Regions from separate parts of the Serratia sp. FDAARGOS_506 genome, predicted to be linked through region 1. Evidence: predicted binding sites of a transcription regulator. Region 1 holds the regulator's gene; each other region holds the start of a gene.
The links. The regulator ArgR, encoded in region 1, controls arginine synthesis, uptake and breakdown. The targets are predictions, from matches to a motif close to ANTGAATAAAAATACANT.
Positions count from the first base shown of each region.

Region 1 (5,415 bases):
GGGTCGTAAGTAAAGGCGTGGACGCCGTAACCGGTGGTGTACACCAGCATGGTGGACGAACCGTAAACCACATAACCTGCTGCGACCTGGGCGCTGCCCGGCTGCAGGAAGTCTTCTTCGGTCACCGGCGTGCCGACCGGCGTGATGCGACGGTAGATAGAGAAAATCGTACCGACCGAGACGTTGACATCGATGTTGGACGAACCGTCCAACGGATCCATCAATACGACATACTTGGCATTTTCAGCTCGCTCGCCGTCGAATATCACGATTTCATCTTCTTCTTCGGAAGCGATACCCGCAACTTCACCACGCGCTTTCAACGCCGCTTTCAGCTTTTCGTTCGCGTACAGGTCCAGTTTCATCTGAACTTCGCCCTGTACGTTGGACACACCGCTGGTTCCCAGAATATCAACCAGGCCGGCCTTGTTGATGTCGCGGTGGATGATTTTGGCGCCCAGTTTAATTGCAGAAAGTAACGCGGTCAGCTCGCCGGTGGCGTGAGAGAAGTCGTGCTGTTTCTCGACGATAAATTCGCCTAACGTTTTCATGACACAATCCCTGAATCTACGGATGGATAGCGGCCTGTTAACAAACCGCCAACGTTTTCGCGTGCAGTGTAGCCCAAAGATGCGCGCCATTCATAGGCAAATCCATTTCTTCTGGACGATTCTGAGCGTTAGAATATGCCGACATTCGATGCACTCACATGAGAAACCTATGCGCATTCACATTCTTGGGATCTGTGGCACCTTTATGGGCGGGCTAGCGATGCTGGCGCGCTCACTGGGGCATGACGTCACCGGTTCGGACGCCAACGTCTATCCGCCGATGAGCACGCTGCTGGAGAACCAGGGGATCGATCTTATTCAGGGTTATGATCCAGCCCAGCTGGATCCGGCGCCGGATCTGGTGATCATCGGCAACGCCATGACGCGCGGCAACCCGTGCGTGGAGGCGGTGCTGGAGCGTGGCATCCCTTACGTTTCCGGCCCGCAGTGGCTGCACGACGCCGTGTTGCGCGATCGCTGGGTACTGGCGGTCGCCGGCACCCACGGCAAAACCACCACCGCCGGCATGGCGACCTGGATCCTCGAAGCCTGCGGCTACCAGCCCGGCTTCGTCATCGGCGGCGTACCGGGTAACTTCGACGTATCGGCCCGCCTCGGCGGCAGCCCGTTCTTCGTGATCGAGGCCGACGAGTATGACTGCGCGTTCTTCGACAAGCGCTCCAAGTTCGTGCATTACAGCCCGCGCACGCTGATCATGAATAACCTGGAGTTCGATCACGCCGATATCTTCGACGATCTTAAAGCCATCCAGAAACAGTTCCACCACCTGGTGCGTCTGGTGCCGGGCAAAGGCAAGATCATCCTGCCGGACAACGACAGCCACCTGAAGCAGGTGATGGCGATGGGCTGCTGGAGCGAGCAGGAGCTGGTGGGGGAAGAGGGCACCTGGCGCGCGCAGAAGCTGACGCCGGACGCCAGCCATTACGCGGTATTCCTCGACGGCGAACAGGTCGGCGAAGTGAACTGGGCGCTGGTGGGCGAGCACAACATGCATAATGGCCTGATGGCCATCGCCGCCACCCGTCATGTCGGCGTGCAGCCGGCGGATGCCTGCCGCGCGTTGGGCGATTTCATCAATGCCCGCCGCCGCCTGGAACTGCGTGGCGAAGCCAACGGCGTCACGGTTTACGACGACTTCGCACACCACCCGACGGCGATCCTCGCCACTCTGGCCGCGCTGCGCGGTAAAGTCGGCGGCACGGCGCGCATTCTGGCGGTGCTGGAACCGCGTTCCAACACCATGAAAATGGGCATCAGCAAAAACGATCTGGCACCTTCGCTCGGTCGCGCCGACGAAGTGTTCCTGTTCCAGCCGCACCACATTCCGTGGCAGGTGGCGGAAGTGGCGGATGCCTGCGTGCAGCCGGCGCATTGGAGCGCCGATCTCGACACGCTGGTGGATATGGTGGTGAAAACCGCACAGCCGGGCGATCACATTCTGGTGATGAGCAACGGCGGTTTCGGCGGCATTCACGATCGTCTGCTGGAAGCGTTGGCGAAAAAGCAGGAACCGAAGGTGACCTACTGATCGCTCAGCCGCATCAGACAACCCAAGGGCCGCATTAGCGGCCTTTTTTACAGGCGTAAAAAAGCCCTCGCGAGCGAGGGCAACGGGGTTCGTCGGATAGGACGACGAGAGGGTCTCTGGGAAATCGGCGTTTGCGTCAGAACTCGGCAGTGGCAGTGACGAGGGTAATCAGCTCTGCAAAGCCGTCCCCAGAGTTGTTATTTATAAATCTCGGCGGTGGCGTGGTAGTTGCCTTCATTACGCGCTTCGATCACGCGGTAGGCGGTCGCGCCTTTAGCGTCGGCTTTCTCCGACAGCGCCTGGCGAATGTCGGTCGGTGCGCCGTCGATACCGCTGACGGTAATGGTGCCGATAGATTGCAGGCTAGCGGTCTGATCGTTAGTCACCAGCTGGGCGGCAGAAGCGCCGAAGGAGATGACAGACAGCAGGCCGAGTGCAGCGAGAGTAGTTTTCATGTTCATGATAGCGATCCTTGGTCATAACAGCCTGGAAGGGCTTGGCAGCGATTTTTATTCTTGAAGGCCGTTACGACAGCGTTTGATTCCAGAGATGTATTGCCCGTTGCCGGGTAACGTCGGTACTTATTTGTAGATTTCAGCCGTTGCGTGGAAGTTGCCGTCATTGCGGGCTTCGATCACGCGGTAAGCGGTCGCCCCTTTGGCGTCGGCTTTATCTGACAGCGCCTGGCGGATGTCGGAAGGTGCAGCGGCAACGCCACTCACGGTAATCACACCGGCCGGCTGCAGTTTTGCGGCCTGAGTTGCGTCAACAGATTGTGCTGCGAACGCGCCAAATGAAAGCATGGACAGAACGCTCAGGGTTGCAACGGTAGTTTTAATTTTCATCATCTCACCTCATCGTATTCTTTTATCAGTTCCAACGAACTGTGACTTAGTTCACGGAAATGAGTATACAGCTAGTAACGCGAAAAATTAATAGTTCGCTAACAGTTTCTAGTGAAACTTTAACCTCGTGATCCCTATTTTTTATAACTGTAAGGAATAAAAAACGCTTATAAAACGATCTTTTGATGTTAAATTTATGTAATTTCAATGAGGTAAGTGCTTTTGACCAAAAGTGCGGAAGATCACAGTCGGTACTGCTGGTTACATGTAGATGTCATGGAAATGTGTTGCTGAGGGATAAAAAAGCAGTGTTAAACGCGGCTGAGGGCAGGAAAGGTTACGTGAGGGTTAAAGCAGCGCTAACAAAATGCGGGCTACAGCCGCACTTTGTTAGCACCAGGTTTCACAGCTCTTGCTCGAACACGCCCAGAATAGCTTCATGCAGTTTCTGGGCGGTAAAGCCGCTGGACGGGGTGACGAAAATCGTATCGTCGCCGGCAATCGTGCCGAGGATGCCCTGGGATTTACCCAATGAGTCGAGCAGGCGGGCGATCAGCTGCGCGGCGCCCGGGCTGGTGTGGATCACCACGACGGCGTCGTTATGGTCGACGTCCAGCACCAGATTTTTCAACGGGCTGGTGGTGGTCGGCACGCCGAGTTCGGCAGGAAGGCAATACACCATTTCCATTTTGGCATTGCGCGTACGTACCGCGCCGAACTTGGTCAGCATGCGCGATACTTTGGATTGGTTAATGTTTTCGAAGCCTTCTTCTTGCAGCGCCAAAACGATCTCGCCTTGAGAACTGAATTTTTCTTCTTTCAATAACGCTTTGAACGTCTTGATCAGATCTTCCTGTTTTGCGGGATTACGCATTTTGCACCGTGGAATGTTGATAGTGGAAGTCATGATTATGCATATAGATGAATTTTTATGCAACAAAGGCCGACCCAAAGAAAATAAACATGACCGGGCGGCGAGGAAAGGGCGGCATTTTAACAAAATCCGGCCGCGATGAATATGCCCTTTTGACGACGGAAAATCGGCCTGCGGTGGTAAATAAAATGTTATTAAAATGATGTTGTTCTGATGTTGCGTAAGGGTGTAATGTAACGGCCGGTTAACTTGCTCGTGAATAACCTCGCACTATTTTTGATTAGTGTGCGCTATGCCCTTCATGCGTAAGCGATTTAATCTAAAATGGGCGCGACAGCGGCCGTTTTATTACACCGGCAGGCAAGAATTGGCTAATTTATTGTTTTGAAAGGTGTAATGACTTAAGGTCCGTAACCAACACATTCACGGCGCTTTATATATTTAAGATAATAAAGGAGTATAGGATGAAAGTTGCAGTTCTCGGTGCTGCTGGCGGTATCGGCCAGGCCCTCGCCCTTCTACTCAAAACCCAGCTTCCTTCAGGTTCTGAACTCTCTCTCTACGACATTGCCCCCGTTACCCCAGGCGTTGCCGTCGACTTAAGCCACATCCCAACCGCAGTTAAAATCAAAGGCTTCAGCGGCGAAGACGCGACCCCGGCTCTGCACGGTGCGGACGTGGTGCTGATTTCTGCCGGCGTGGCTCGTAAGCCAGGCATGGATCGCTCTGACCTGTTCAACGTTAACGCCGGCATCGTGCGTAACCTGATTGAGCAAGTGGCGAAAACCTGCCCGAAAGCCTGCATCGGCATCATCACCAACCCGGTTAACACTACGGTCGCCATCGCGGCGGAAGTGCTGAAAAAAGCCGGCGTTTACGACAAGAACAAACTGTTCGGCGTGACTTCGCTGGATATCATCCGTTCCAATACCTTCGTGGCCGAGCTGAAAGGCAAGCAGCCGGAAGAGCTGAACGTGCCGGTTATCGGTGGCCACTCTGGCGTGACCATCCTGCCTCTGTTGTCGCAGATCCCTGGCGTGAGCTTCACCGAGCAGGAAGTGGCCGATCTGACCAAGCGCATTCAGAATGCCGGCACCGAAGTGGTGGAGGCCAAAGCCGGTGGCGGGTCTGCAACGCTGTCCATGGGCCAGGCGGCCGCACGTTTCGGTCTGTCTCTGGTGCGTGCGCTGCAGGGCGAGAAAGGCGTAGTGGAATGCGCTTACGTTGAAGGCGACGGCAAATACGCTCGCTTCTTCGCACAGCCGTTGGTACTGGGCAAAAACGGCGTTGAAGAACGTAAAGATATCGGCACTCTGAGCGCCTTCGAGCAGAAAGCGCTGGACGAGATGCTGGACGTGCTGCACAAAGATATCGAACTGGGCGAGAAGTTCATCAATAACTGATTGCCGCCGATAGTCAGCCGATAAACGCCGCCGGACGCTGTTCCGGCGGTTTTTTTTTGCTTAGCGTTCACGATTTGATGCGAGCCTTGCGATCCAGCAGGCAATCATTGTGCGGATCGTAATAACGGCTTGGCCAGATCTCCGAAGGGTGGATGCCTATCGCTTCGGCGATCAGCCATTCCCCTTTTGGCCA
Region 1 covers NZ_CP033831.1:1,904,335-1,909,749, forward strand. Annotated here, with positions in the region: gene fbp (class 1 fructose-bisphosphatase) at 1-551, opposite strand, end outside; gene mpl (UDP-N-acetylmuramate:L-alanyl-gamma-D-glutamyl-meso-diaminopimelate ligase) at 721-2,100, shown strand; gene yhcN (peroxide/acid stress response protein YhcN) at 2,298-2,561, opposite strand; gene yhcN (peroxide/acid stress response protein YhcN) at 2,682-2,945, opposite strand; gene argR (transcriptional regulator ArgR) at 3,349-3,819, opposite strand; gene mdh (malate dehydrogenase) at 4,284-5,222, shown strand; gene EGY12_RS09230 (helix-turn-helix transcriptional regulator) at 5,290-5,415, opposite strand, start outside.

Region 2 (5,415 bases), 1.4 Mb from region 1:
ACGTCCTTTCATCGCACACACTCTCAAACTGATATGATCTACCGGCTGAACGATAACAAACGCTCATTGATAAAGGAATCGCTGCAAATAAAAAAAGCCGCACGGAGGATGGTGATGAAAAAGAAGGCAAATTGCGGGCAAATCCAGCAGAAAAACGGGTTTAGGCCAATAAAATGCAAAAAGGGTTTGCAACAAAACGCATGGAGAGTATAGTGCGCATCCATCGGACGCGGGGTGGAGCAGCCTGGTAGCTCGTCGGGCTCATAACCCGAAGGTCGTCGGTTCAAATCCGGCCCCCGCAACCAACCGATGCCGCATTAGCGGTATTTGCGTTTGGCTTCGATAACAAAGTATTATACGGACGCGGGGTGGAGCAGCCTGGTAGCTCGTCGGGCTCATAACCCGAAGGTCGTCGGTTCAAATCCGGCCCCCGCAACCAACCGAATGTCGTACCAGCGGCATAATATGAACGGTGGTTTCGTAGTAATACAGCATCAAGACGGACGCGGGGTGGAGCAGCCTGGTAGCTCGTCGGGCTCATAACCCGAAGGTCGTCGGTTCAAATCCGGCCTCCGCAACCAACTCTTGATGAAAACAGATAAGCACCCTGACGGGTGTTTTTTTGTATCTGTAATCCGCGAAAATAGCCGGGCTCGCGCCCGGCCCTGCCGTTATCGGCTCGCCAGCGCACCGCCGTTGGCGAAATAAGCCTTGATGCCCGCCAGAATCGACTCCGCCACCTGCTGCTGGAAATGGCTGGTACGCAGCTTGCGCTCCTCTTCGATGTTGCTGATAAATGCCGTTTCCACCAGGATCGACGGGATATCGGGCGCTTTCAACACCGCAAAACCGGCCTGATCGACGCGATTCTTGTGCAACCGGTTGATTTTCCCCATCCGATTCAACACTTCCTTACCGAACTTCAGGCTGTCGTTGATGGTCGCGGTTTGGATCAGATCGAACATGGTGTGGTCGAGATAACGGTCGCCGCTCTTGCTGACGCCCCCGATTTGGTCCGAAGCATTCTGCGTCTGAGCCAGGAACTTGGCCGCCGAGCTGGTGGCGCCCTTGGTAGACAACGCGAACACCGATGAACCGCGCGCTGCGCGGCTGGTAAAAGCGTCGGCGTGAATCGAAACGAACAGATCCGCGCGCTGCTTGCGCGCCTTGGCGACGCGCACCTTGAGCGGGATAAACACGTCTTCGTTGCGCGTCATGAACACCTTCATGTTCGGCTCGCGCTTGATCATGGCGCTCAGCTTGCGGGCAATCTGCAATACGATGTCTTTCTCACGCGTCTTGTACTTGCCGATAGCGCCGGGATCTTCACCACCGTGGCCGGGATCCAGCATGATGACGATCGGCCGATCGCGCCCCGCTTTGCCGGCCTGCGGCGCTTCCGGCGGCAGCGTACGCTCCAGATCGCCCTTGTTGTAATCTTCCAGTAACGCCAGTAGCGGATCATACTCCTCGCCGCCGCTGCCGACCTTGGTCGGGTAGAGATCCATCACCAGACGGTTGCGATACTCCGGCACCGGCGCCAACGTGAAAATATGCGGGCTGACGCTCTGCTTGAGCTCCAGCACCAACCGCACGGTATTCTGATCGAACTGGCCGACGCGCGCCTGCTTGAGATAAGGGTCGTCGGCGCGCACCTGCCCGGCGATGCCTTTCAGCACGCTGTTGAGGTGAACGCCTTCGATGTCCACCACCACGCGATCGGGATTGGTCAGCGCAAACTGCTTGTATTTCAGCTCGACATTGGATTCCAGCGTGACGCGGGTATAGGTAGAAGATGGCCAGACGCGCACGGCGATCACGTGCGATGATGCGGCGAAGCCCGTACGACTCACACTCAGCAACCAGCTGGCGGCAACGCCCTGTAATAAACGACGGCGGCCCAGATTGTGATTAGAGTTTGGCATGCGGCTCCGGCAGTAATAGCTGTTTACAACAGATGAAAAAAACACCAATAAAATGGGGATGCCGAAAACTTTAACCAATCATTCCAGCCCTGTCATCAGAAAATCTTTTTATGGTTTTTCAATTTATTAACGATTTAGCACCCTTAGCACACTCTTCATGACGATTTCTCGCTTGCCATTGGCGCAATAAAAGAATAAAAATACAAAAATACCGTATAAATATGCAAAAGAGGTTTGTCGTGAAGGAACGTAGTACAGAGCTGGTGCAAGGATTCCGTCACTCAGTCCCCTATATCAATGCCCACCGCGGCAAGACGTTTGTCATCATGCTCGGCGGGGAAGCCATCGAACACGAGAATTTCTCCAACATCGTCAACGACATCGGGCTGCTGCATAGCCTGGGCATTCGCCTGGTGGTGGTTTACGGCGCGCGGCCGCAGATCGACGCCAATCTGGCGCAGCATAACTATGAGCCGATTTACCACAAGCACACCCGCGTAACCGACGCCCATACGCTTGAGCTGGTCAAGCAGGCCGCCGGTTTGTTGCAGCTCGATATCACCGCCCGGCTGTCGATGAGCCTCAACAACACGCCGCTACAAGGTGCGCATATCAACGTGGTCAGCGGCAACTTCATCATCGCGCAGCCTCTGGGCGTCGATGACGGCATCGACTACTGCCACAGTGGCCGCATTCGCCGCATCGATGAAGACGCGATCCACCGCCAGCTCGACAGCAACGCCATCGTGCTGATCGGTCCGGTCGCGGTTTCAGTCACCGGCGAGAGCTTCAACCTGACCTCGGAAGAGGTGGCTACCCAGCTGGCGATCAAGCTGAAAGCGGAAAAAATGATCGGTTTCTGCTCCTCGCAGGGCGTGACCGACGCGGAAGGCAACATCCTTTCCGAGCTGTTCCCCAACGACGCACAAAAGCGCCTTGAAGAGCTCGAGGAAGGCGGCGACTACCATTCCGGCACCGTGCGCTTCCTGCGCGGCGCGGTGAAAGGCTGCCGCAGCGGCGTGCGCCGCAGCCACCTGATCAGCTACCAAGAGGACGGTGCGCTGGTGCAGGAACTGTTCTCGCGCGACGGCATCGGCACCCAAATCGTGATGGAGAGCGCCGAACAGGTGCGCCGTGCGACGATCAACGATATCGGCGGCATCCTGGAACTGATTCGGCCGCTCGAGCAGCAGGGTATTCTGGTGCGCCGTTCGCGTGAACAGCTGGAGATGGAGATCGACAAGTTCACCATTATCGAACGCGACAACCTGACCATCGCCTGCGCGGCGCTGTACCCGTTCTTAGAGGAAAAAATCGGTGAGATGGCCTGCGTGGCGGTGCATCCCGATTACCGCAGTTCTTCGCGCGGCGAGATGCTGCTGCAGCGGGTGGAAAATCAGGCGCGGCAGATGGGGCTGAAGAAGCTGTTCGTGCTGACCACCCGCAGCATCCACTGGTTCCAGGAGCGTGGCTTCACCCCGGCGGAAGTCGACGTGCTGCCGATGCAAAAGCAGGCGCTGTACAACTACCAGCGCCGCTCCAAAATCCTGCTGGCAGACCTGTAATTCACGCGGGCGCGGCCGTTGCCGCGCTCCTTCCCGTTTATTCCGTCACCTGCAACCGCTCAGCCAATCCGCTGCGGCGCTGGGTCGGCGTGCGAATGGCCCGCAGCAGCACCGCCTCTGTGGCATACAGCGAAAGCTGCTTACGTGCGCGAGTAATCGCGGTATAGACCAATTCACGCGTCAGCACCGGCAGGAAATGGTTCGGCAACACCAGAACCGTATGGTCAAACTCCGAGCCCTGGGACTTGTGCACCGTCATGGCATACGCGGTTTCATGCGCCGGCAAACGGCTTGGCTGCACCGACTTGATGCTGCCGTCCGGCAGTTGGAAATGCACGCGCAGATCGCCGTGCTCATCCGGCAGCGTAATGCCTATATCCCCATTGAACAGCCCCAGCGCGCTGTCATTGCGGCCGATCATCACCGGCCGCCCTTGGTACCAGCGGCCCAGTACACCCGGCTTACGCTCAATCAAACCGGCGCGCTGTAGCCCGAGCTCAATACGTTCATTCAGGCCGGCAACGCCGAACGGCCCTTCACGCAGCGCACACAGCACCTGAAAACGGCCAAAGGCCGCCAGCACCGCCACCGCGTCCGCGCCTTCGGCGGTGAGCCGCAGATAGTCGCGATAGCCCGCCACGCAGACATCCAACAGCGCCTGATACTCTTCGCTCGTCGCCAGCGCATAGCCCGCGACATCGCCGAAACTGCCGTTCAAGGCCATTAGCGCACGATCCCCCGCACCGGCGTTGACCGCCAACGCCAACTGACCGATGCCGGAGCGGGCGTCAAAGCGATAGCTCTTGCGCAGCAGACACAGGCTGTCACGCACCGTTGCTTCCGCGTCGGCCTGCTGCCCAGCGAGCGAACAGCCGGTCAGGCGGCTCAGCTCTGCGGCACGCGCATCGCTGTATCCCTGCTCGGCAAAACGGCAAATATCGCCCAGCACCGCGCCGGCCTCCACCGAGGCCAACTGATCGCGGTCGCCGAGGAAAATCACCCGCGCCCGATCGGGCAGCGCGGCAATCAGGCGTGCCATCATCGGCAGGTCGACCATCGAGGCCTCATCCACCACCAGCACATCCAAATGCAGCCGGTTGCCACGGTGATAGCGCATGCGCTGACTGTTCGGTTGCGCCCCCAACAGACGGTGCAACGTCGCCGCCTCTGTCGGGAACAGCGCTTGCTGAGCCGGGGTCAGCGACAACTGACGGCTGGCGCTGCCAAGCGACTCCGTCAGGCGCGCCGCCGCCTTGCCGGTCGGTGCCGCCAGTTGGATACGCAAACGCGCGCTTTCATCCAGCTGCACCAGCGCCGCCAACAGTTTGGCGACGGTGGTAGTTTTACCGGTACCAGGCCCACCGGAAATCACCGCGATGCGCCGCGTGGCGGCCACCGCGGCGGCGATTTTCTGCCAATCGGGTTCGCCGCTTGCCGCGCCGAACAAACGGTCGAGAATAGTACGCAGCTCAGCCTCCGGCACCGCCAGTGACTCGCCTTCGCCGCCGATAAACGCCGCCACTTCACCTTCGTTTTGCCACATGCGTTGCAGATACAGGCGCGGCCCGCGCAGCACCAGCGGCGTAGCGCCGCTGCCGTCCCCGACCGCCGCGCTGGCCGCCAGGCGCCGTTGCCAATGCGCGCTATCCGGCCGCCCGGCCGCCTCCCACGCCGCCAGCGCCAACGCCGGCTGGCGCCCTTCAAACAGCGTGTCAGCCTGCAGTTGTTCCAGCATCAGGCAAACGTGACCGGCCCCCGCCTCTGCGCTCAGGCAGGCGGCGGCCAACAAAATATCGGGCTCGTCGTCGTTCGCCACCACGCGGGCGAACTGCACGTCCAGCGGGCGCAGCGCGCCAAGCGCCACAGCCTGCTCCAGCAGTGCGATCATGATCCTTCCTCCGTCACCGCAGCTTCGCCGCTGAACA
Region 2 covers NZ_CP033831.1:528,231-533,645, forward strand. Annotated here, with positions in the region: gene mltA (murein transglycosylase A) at 1-12, opposite strand, end outside; tRNA gene EGY12_RS02810 (tRNA-Met) at 229-305, shown strand; tRNA gene EGY12_RS02815 (tRNA-Met) at 363-439, shown strand; tRNA gene EGY12_RS02820 (tRNA-Met) at 505-581, shown strand; gene amiC (N-acetylmuramoyl-L-alanine amidase AmiC) at 672-1,925, opposite strand; gene argA (amino-acid N-acetyltransferase) at 2,147-3,490, shown strand; gene recD (exodeoxyribonuclease V subunit alpha) at 3,528-5,378, opposite strand; gene recB (exodeoxyribonuclease V subunit beta) at 5,375-5,415, opposite strand, start outside.
Region 2: a site for ArgR is predicted at 2,115-2,132, ahead of argA (amino-acid N-acetyltransferase). Genes of this name have one in related genera too.

Region 3 (5,415 bases), 540 kb from region 1:
TGATGCCGATGGAGCTGACAACCGGCAGGTAGCCGGCGCCCAGCAGGGTATTAAGCAGCGCCGGCGAACCGGGCTGCGCGTTGCCGACGTGGCCCAATGCCGGATCGAGCGGGGTCACGACCGCGCTGCCGCCGTCCGCCAGGCTCAGGCCGACGGCGTTGATTTGGTGTTTAATCGCCCACGCCAGCAGGGTTTTGTTGGCGGTGCCGGCCAGCGCGCCGGTGATGATGTCTATCTGATCGGCCGGCGTGACCCGCAGGCCGTTCTTTTTCACCACCGGTAAAGAGAGCTGCTTCATCAGTTCGTCCACCACACAGCCGCCGCCGTGCACGATCACCAGCGGCCGCTGATGCTGCTGCCGGTAGCTGTCCAGCGCGGTAAACAGACGCTCCAGCGCTTCTTCACTGTCTAATAACACGCCACCTAACTTGATAATTAACGGGTTCATTGCTGTTTACTCACGCTGGTTTAAAGGAGTGACTGGGTTTCCGGGAAGCCGAAACGGATATTCAGGCATTGCACCGCCTGCGCCGCCGCGCCTTTCAGCAGGTTGTCTTCCACCGCTACGGCGATCAGATGCTCGCCCTGCACCGCAAAACCGATGTCACAGAACGGCAGCCCCACCACCGCTTTCAGCGCTGGCACGCCCTGGTCGTACAACCGCACCAGCGGCTTGTCGTCATAGGCGGCATGATAGGCGGCCGCGACGTCCTGCGCGGTCACGCCTGCCTTCAGGCGGCAGGTGATGGTTTCAAGGATGCCGCGCGGGAAGTTGCCCAGGTGCGGCGTAAAGATAACCGGCACGCCCAGGTGCGCGGCGATCTCCGGCTGGTGCCGATGAGTGAAAATACCGTACGGTTGCAGGCTCACTTCGCAGAAGCTGGTGGTCATGCTGGCCTTGCGCCCGGCGCCGCTGACGCCGCTGGTGGCGTTGATCACCGGCCACTGGTCGAGGTTCAGCAGTTGCTTTTCGATCAACGGCTTCAGCGCCAGTTGCGCCGCCGTCGGGTAACACCCTGGCACGGCAATCAGCTGCGCCTGTTTAATCTTGTCGCTCTGCCATTCCGCCAGGCCGTACACCGCCTGTTCCAGCAGGGCGCCATGCTGATGCTCGAAACCGTAGTACTGAGTATAAAAACCGGCGTCCTGCACGCGGAAGGCGCCCGACAGATCGAACACCACGCAGCCCGCCGCCAGGAAGACCGGGGCAATATCGTGGCTGACTTCATGGGCGGTGGCGAGGAACACCACGTCGATGTCCTGCGCCGCCTTGGTAACGTCGGTCAACGGCTGCAGCGGCAGATCGACGATGCCTTTCAACTGGGGATGGAGATCGGAAAGTAATTTTCCTGCATCTGCACTTTGCGCTGAAACCGCTAAAGCGGTTATGTTCATGTGTGGGTGGCGATTCAGGTAAGCCGTGAGCTCCGCTCCGGCGTAACCGCTGGCACCAACGATCAGCGTATTCAACATGTGGCCTTTCACCTTCTAGACTGACGTGCGGTCGCTTTCGACCCAGGTAACAGGGCTAGCCAGCGTTGTTGCGCCGTTCACCCACGGAGCCAGGCGTTGATGCTTTTATAAACATCCGGGTATCGGGTTCCCTTACGCTTCGGCTTACTGTATTTTTATTCAAAATAAATGCATGAATATTGATACTATCCTAACCAAAGGCTGTCAACAGTGAAGATGAAATTACCTCCATTTATTGAGCTGTACCGGGCGTTGATCGCCACTCCGTCGATCAGCGCCACCGATGCCGGCCTCGATCAGAGCAATGAGGCGTTAATCAACTTGCTGGCCGGATGGTTTGCCGACCTGGGCTTTCGCGTCGACGTACAGCCGGTGCCGGAATCGCGCCACAAATTCAACCTGCTGGCCAGCATCGGCGAAGGCAGCGGCGGCCTGCTGCTGGCCGGCCATACCGATACGGTGCCTTACGACGAAGGCCGCTGGACGCGCGATCCCTTCACCCTGACCGAGCACGACAACAAGCTCTACGGCCTGGGTACCGCCGACATGAAAGGCTTCTTCGCCTTTATTCTGGATGCGGTACGCGACATCGACGCGAGCAAACTGACCAAGCCGCTGTACATTCTGGCTACCGCAGATGAAGAAACGACGATGGCCGGCGCGCGTTATTTCGCCGCCTCCACCGCCATTCGTCCGGATTTCGCCATCATCGGCGAACCGACCTCGCTGCAGCCGGTGCGCGCGCACAAGGGCCACATGGCCAACGCCATTCGCATCGTCGGCCAGTCCGGCCATTCCAGCGATCCGGCACGCGGCGTCAACGCCATCGATCTGATGCATGAATCCATCGGCCGCCTGATGGAGCTGCGCAAAACCCTGCAGGAGCGCTACAACAATCCGGCGTTCGCCGTGCCTTATCCCACCATGAACTTCGGCCATATCAGCGGCGGCGACGCGGCCAACCGCATCTGCGCCTGCTGCGAGCTGCACCTGGATATCCGTCCTCTGCCCGGCATGACGCTCGATAATATCAACGAGCTGATGCATCAGGCATTGGAGCCGGTGAGTCAACGCTGGCCGGGCCGCCTGACCATCGAAGAGCTGCATGCTTCGGTGCCGGGTTACGAATGTCCGACCGACCACCGCATGGTGGCGGTGATCGAGGAGCTGCTGGGCACCCGCACGCAGGTGGTCAACTACTGCACCGAAGCACCGTTCGTGCAGCAGATCTGCCCGACGTTGGTGCTCGGCCCCGGCTCCATCGATCAGGCCCACCAACCGGACGAATACATCGACACCGCGTTTATCGAACCGACGCGCAAACTGCTGGGCCAGCTGGTCAACCACTTTTGCCGGCAATAAACCCGACATTTAACAGGGGAAATGCTTTATGCTTTCCCCTAACTCAAAATAAGTAGAAAACGGCGAAATAAGCCGTGCTGATAACCGACGCGCCGTAATTAAATTTCAGAAAAAGCGCCGATTTTGATGTTTTTTTGCTAAAAATAGTGTCAATTGACGATTGGACAGGAACGCGATGTGATCAGGCAGGCGGTCTGCGCCTGACGCGTGAAATTTATTTACAAGATAAAAATCATACAGAACTGGGTCAGGGGTTATATGAACGAACAATATTCGGCAATGCGCAGTAATGTCAGTATGCTCGGCAAATTGCTCGGCGATACCATCAAAGAAGCGCTGGGCGAGCATATTCTCGATCGCGTTGAGACCATCCGTAAGCTTTCCAAATCCTCACGCGCCGGCAACGAAGCGCATCGCCAGGAACTGCTCTCCACCCTGCAGAATCTGTCCAACGACGAGCTGCTGCCGGTGGCGCGCGCCTTCAGCCAGTTCCTCAACCTGACCAACGTCGCCGAGCAGTACCACAGCATTTCGCCCAACGGCGAGGCCGCCAGCAATCCGGAAGCATTGGCTCAGCTGTTCAGCCGTCTCAAAGACAAAAAACTCAGCGACAAAGAGCTGCAGCACGCGGTGTCGCAACTTTCCATCGAACTGGTGCTGACGGCACACCCGACGGAGATCACCCGCCGCACCCTGATCCACAAGCTGGTGGAGGTCAACACCTGCCTCAGCCAGCTCGATCACAACGATCTGGCCGACTACGAGCGCAACAAGATCATGCGCCGCCTGCGCCAGCTGGTGGCCCAGTCGTGGCACACCGATGAAATTCGCAAACACCGCCCCTCCCCGATCGACGAAGCCAAGTGGGGCTTCGCGGTGGTGGAAAACAGCCTGTGGGAAGGCGTGCCGGCGTTCCTGCGCGAGTTCAACGAGCAGTTGGAAAACTCCATCGATTACAGCCTGCCGGTGGAAGCGGTGCCGGTGCGCTTCACCTCCTGGATGGGCGGCGACCGCGACGGCAACCCGAACGTGACCGCCGAAATCACCCGCCATGTGCTGCTGCTCAGCCGCTGGAAAGCCTGCGACCTGTTCACCCGCGATATCCAGGTGCTGGTCTCCGAGCTGTCGATGACCGAATGCACCCCTGAGCTGCGCGCCCGCGCCGGCGGTGACGAGGTGCAGGAACCGTACCGCGAAATCATGAAGCAGCTGCGCAGCCAGCTGATGAGCTCCCAGGCTTATCTGGAAGGTCGCCTGAAGGGCGAGCGCGTGCTGAAGCCACACGACCTGCTGGTGAACAACGAGCAGCTGTGGGAGCCGCTGTATGCCTGCTACCAGTCGCTGCAGGCCTGCGGCATGGGCATCATCGCCAACGGTCAGCTGCTGGACACCCTGCGCCGCGTGCGCTGCTTCGGCGTGCCGCTGGTACGCATCGACGTGCGCCAGGAAAGCACCCGCCATACCGAAGCCATCGCCGAGCTGACCCGCTACCTGGGGCTGGGCGACTATGAAAGCTGGTCGGAAGCCGATAAACAGGCGTTCCTGATCCGTGAGCTGAACTCCAAACGCCCGCTGGTGCCGCTGAAATGGCAACCGAGCGCCGACACGCAGGAAGTGCTGGAAACCTGCCGGGTGATCGCCGAAGCGCCGCAGGGCTCGATCGCCGCCTACGTGATTTCGATGGCGCGCACGCCTTCCGACGTGCTGGCGGTGCACCTGCTGTTGAAAGAGGCCGGCTGCCCGTTCGCGCTGCCGGTCGCCCCGCTGTTCGAAACCCTCGACGATCTGAACAACGCCGACGACGTGATGACCCAGTTGCTGAACATCGACTGGTATCGCGGCTTTATTCAGGGCAAACAGATGGTGATGATCGGCTACTCCGACTCGGCGAAAGACGCCGGCGTGATGGCGGCTTCCTGGGCGCAATACCGCGCGCAGGACGCACTGATCAAAACCTGTGAAAAGGCCGGCGTGGCGCTGACGCTGTTCCACGGCCGCGGCGGTTCCATCGGCCGCGGCGGCGCACCGGCGCATGCGGCGCTGCTGTCGCAGCCGCCGGGCAGCCTGAAGGGCGGCCTGCGCGTTACCGAACAGGGCGAGATGATCCGCTTCAAATTCGGCCTGCCGGAAGTCACCATCAGCAGCCTGGCGCTCTATGCCGGTGCCATCCTCGAGGCCAACCTGCTGCCGCCGCCGGAACCGAAGAAAGAATGGCGGGCGTTGATGGACGACCTGTCCGATACATCCTGTCGGATGTATCGCGGTTACGTGCGTGAAAACCCGGACTTCGTGCCTTACTTCCGCGCGGCCACGCCGGAGCTGGAGCTGGGTAAACTGCCGCTGGGCTCACGCCCGGCCAAACGCAAGCCGAACGGCGGCGTGGAAAGCCTGCGCGCCATCCCGTGGATCTTCGCCTGGACGCAGAACCGCCTGATGCTGCCGGCCTGGCTCGGCGCCGGTGCCGGATTACAGGAAGCGGTGAAAGCAGGCAAACAGGCGGAGCTGGAGGCGATGTGCCGCGACTGGCCATTCTTCTCCACCCGCATCGCCATGCTGGAAATGGTGTTCGCCAAGGCCGAC
Region 3 covers NZ_CP033831.1:1,362,291-1,367,705, forward strand. Annotated here, with positions in the region: gene argB (acetylglutamate kinase) at 1-448, opposite strand, end outside; gene argC (N-acetyl-gamma-glutamyl-phosphate reductase) at 469-1,473, opposite strand; gene argE (acetylornithine deacetylase) at 1,690-2,835, shown strand; gene ppc (phosphoenolpyruvate carboxylase) at 3,094-5,415, shown strand, end outside.
Region 3: a site for ArgR is predicted at 1,620-1,637, ahead of argC (N-acetyl-gamma-glutamyl-phosphate reductase). Genes of this name have one in related genera too.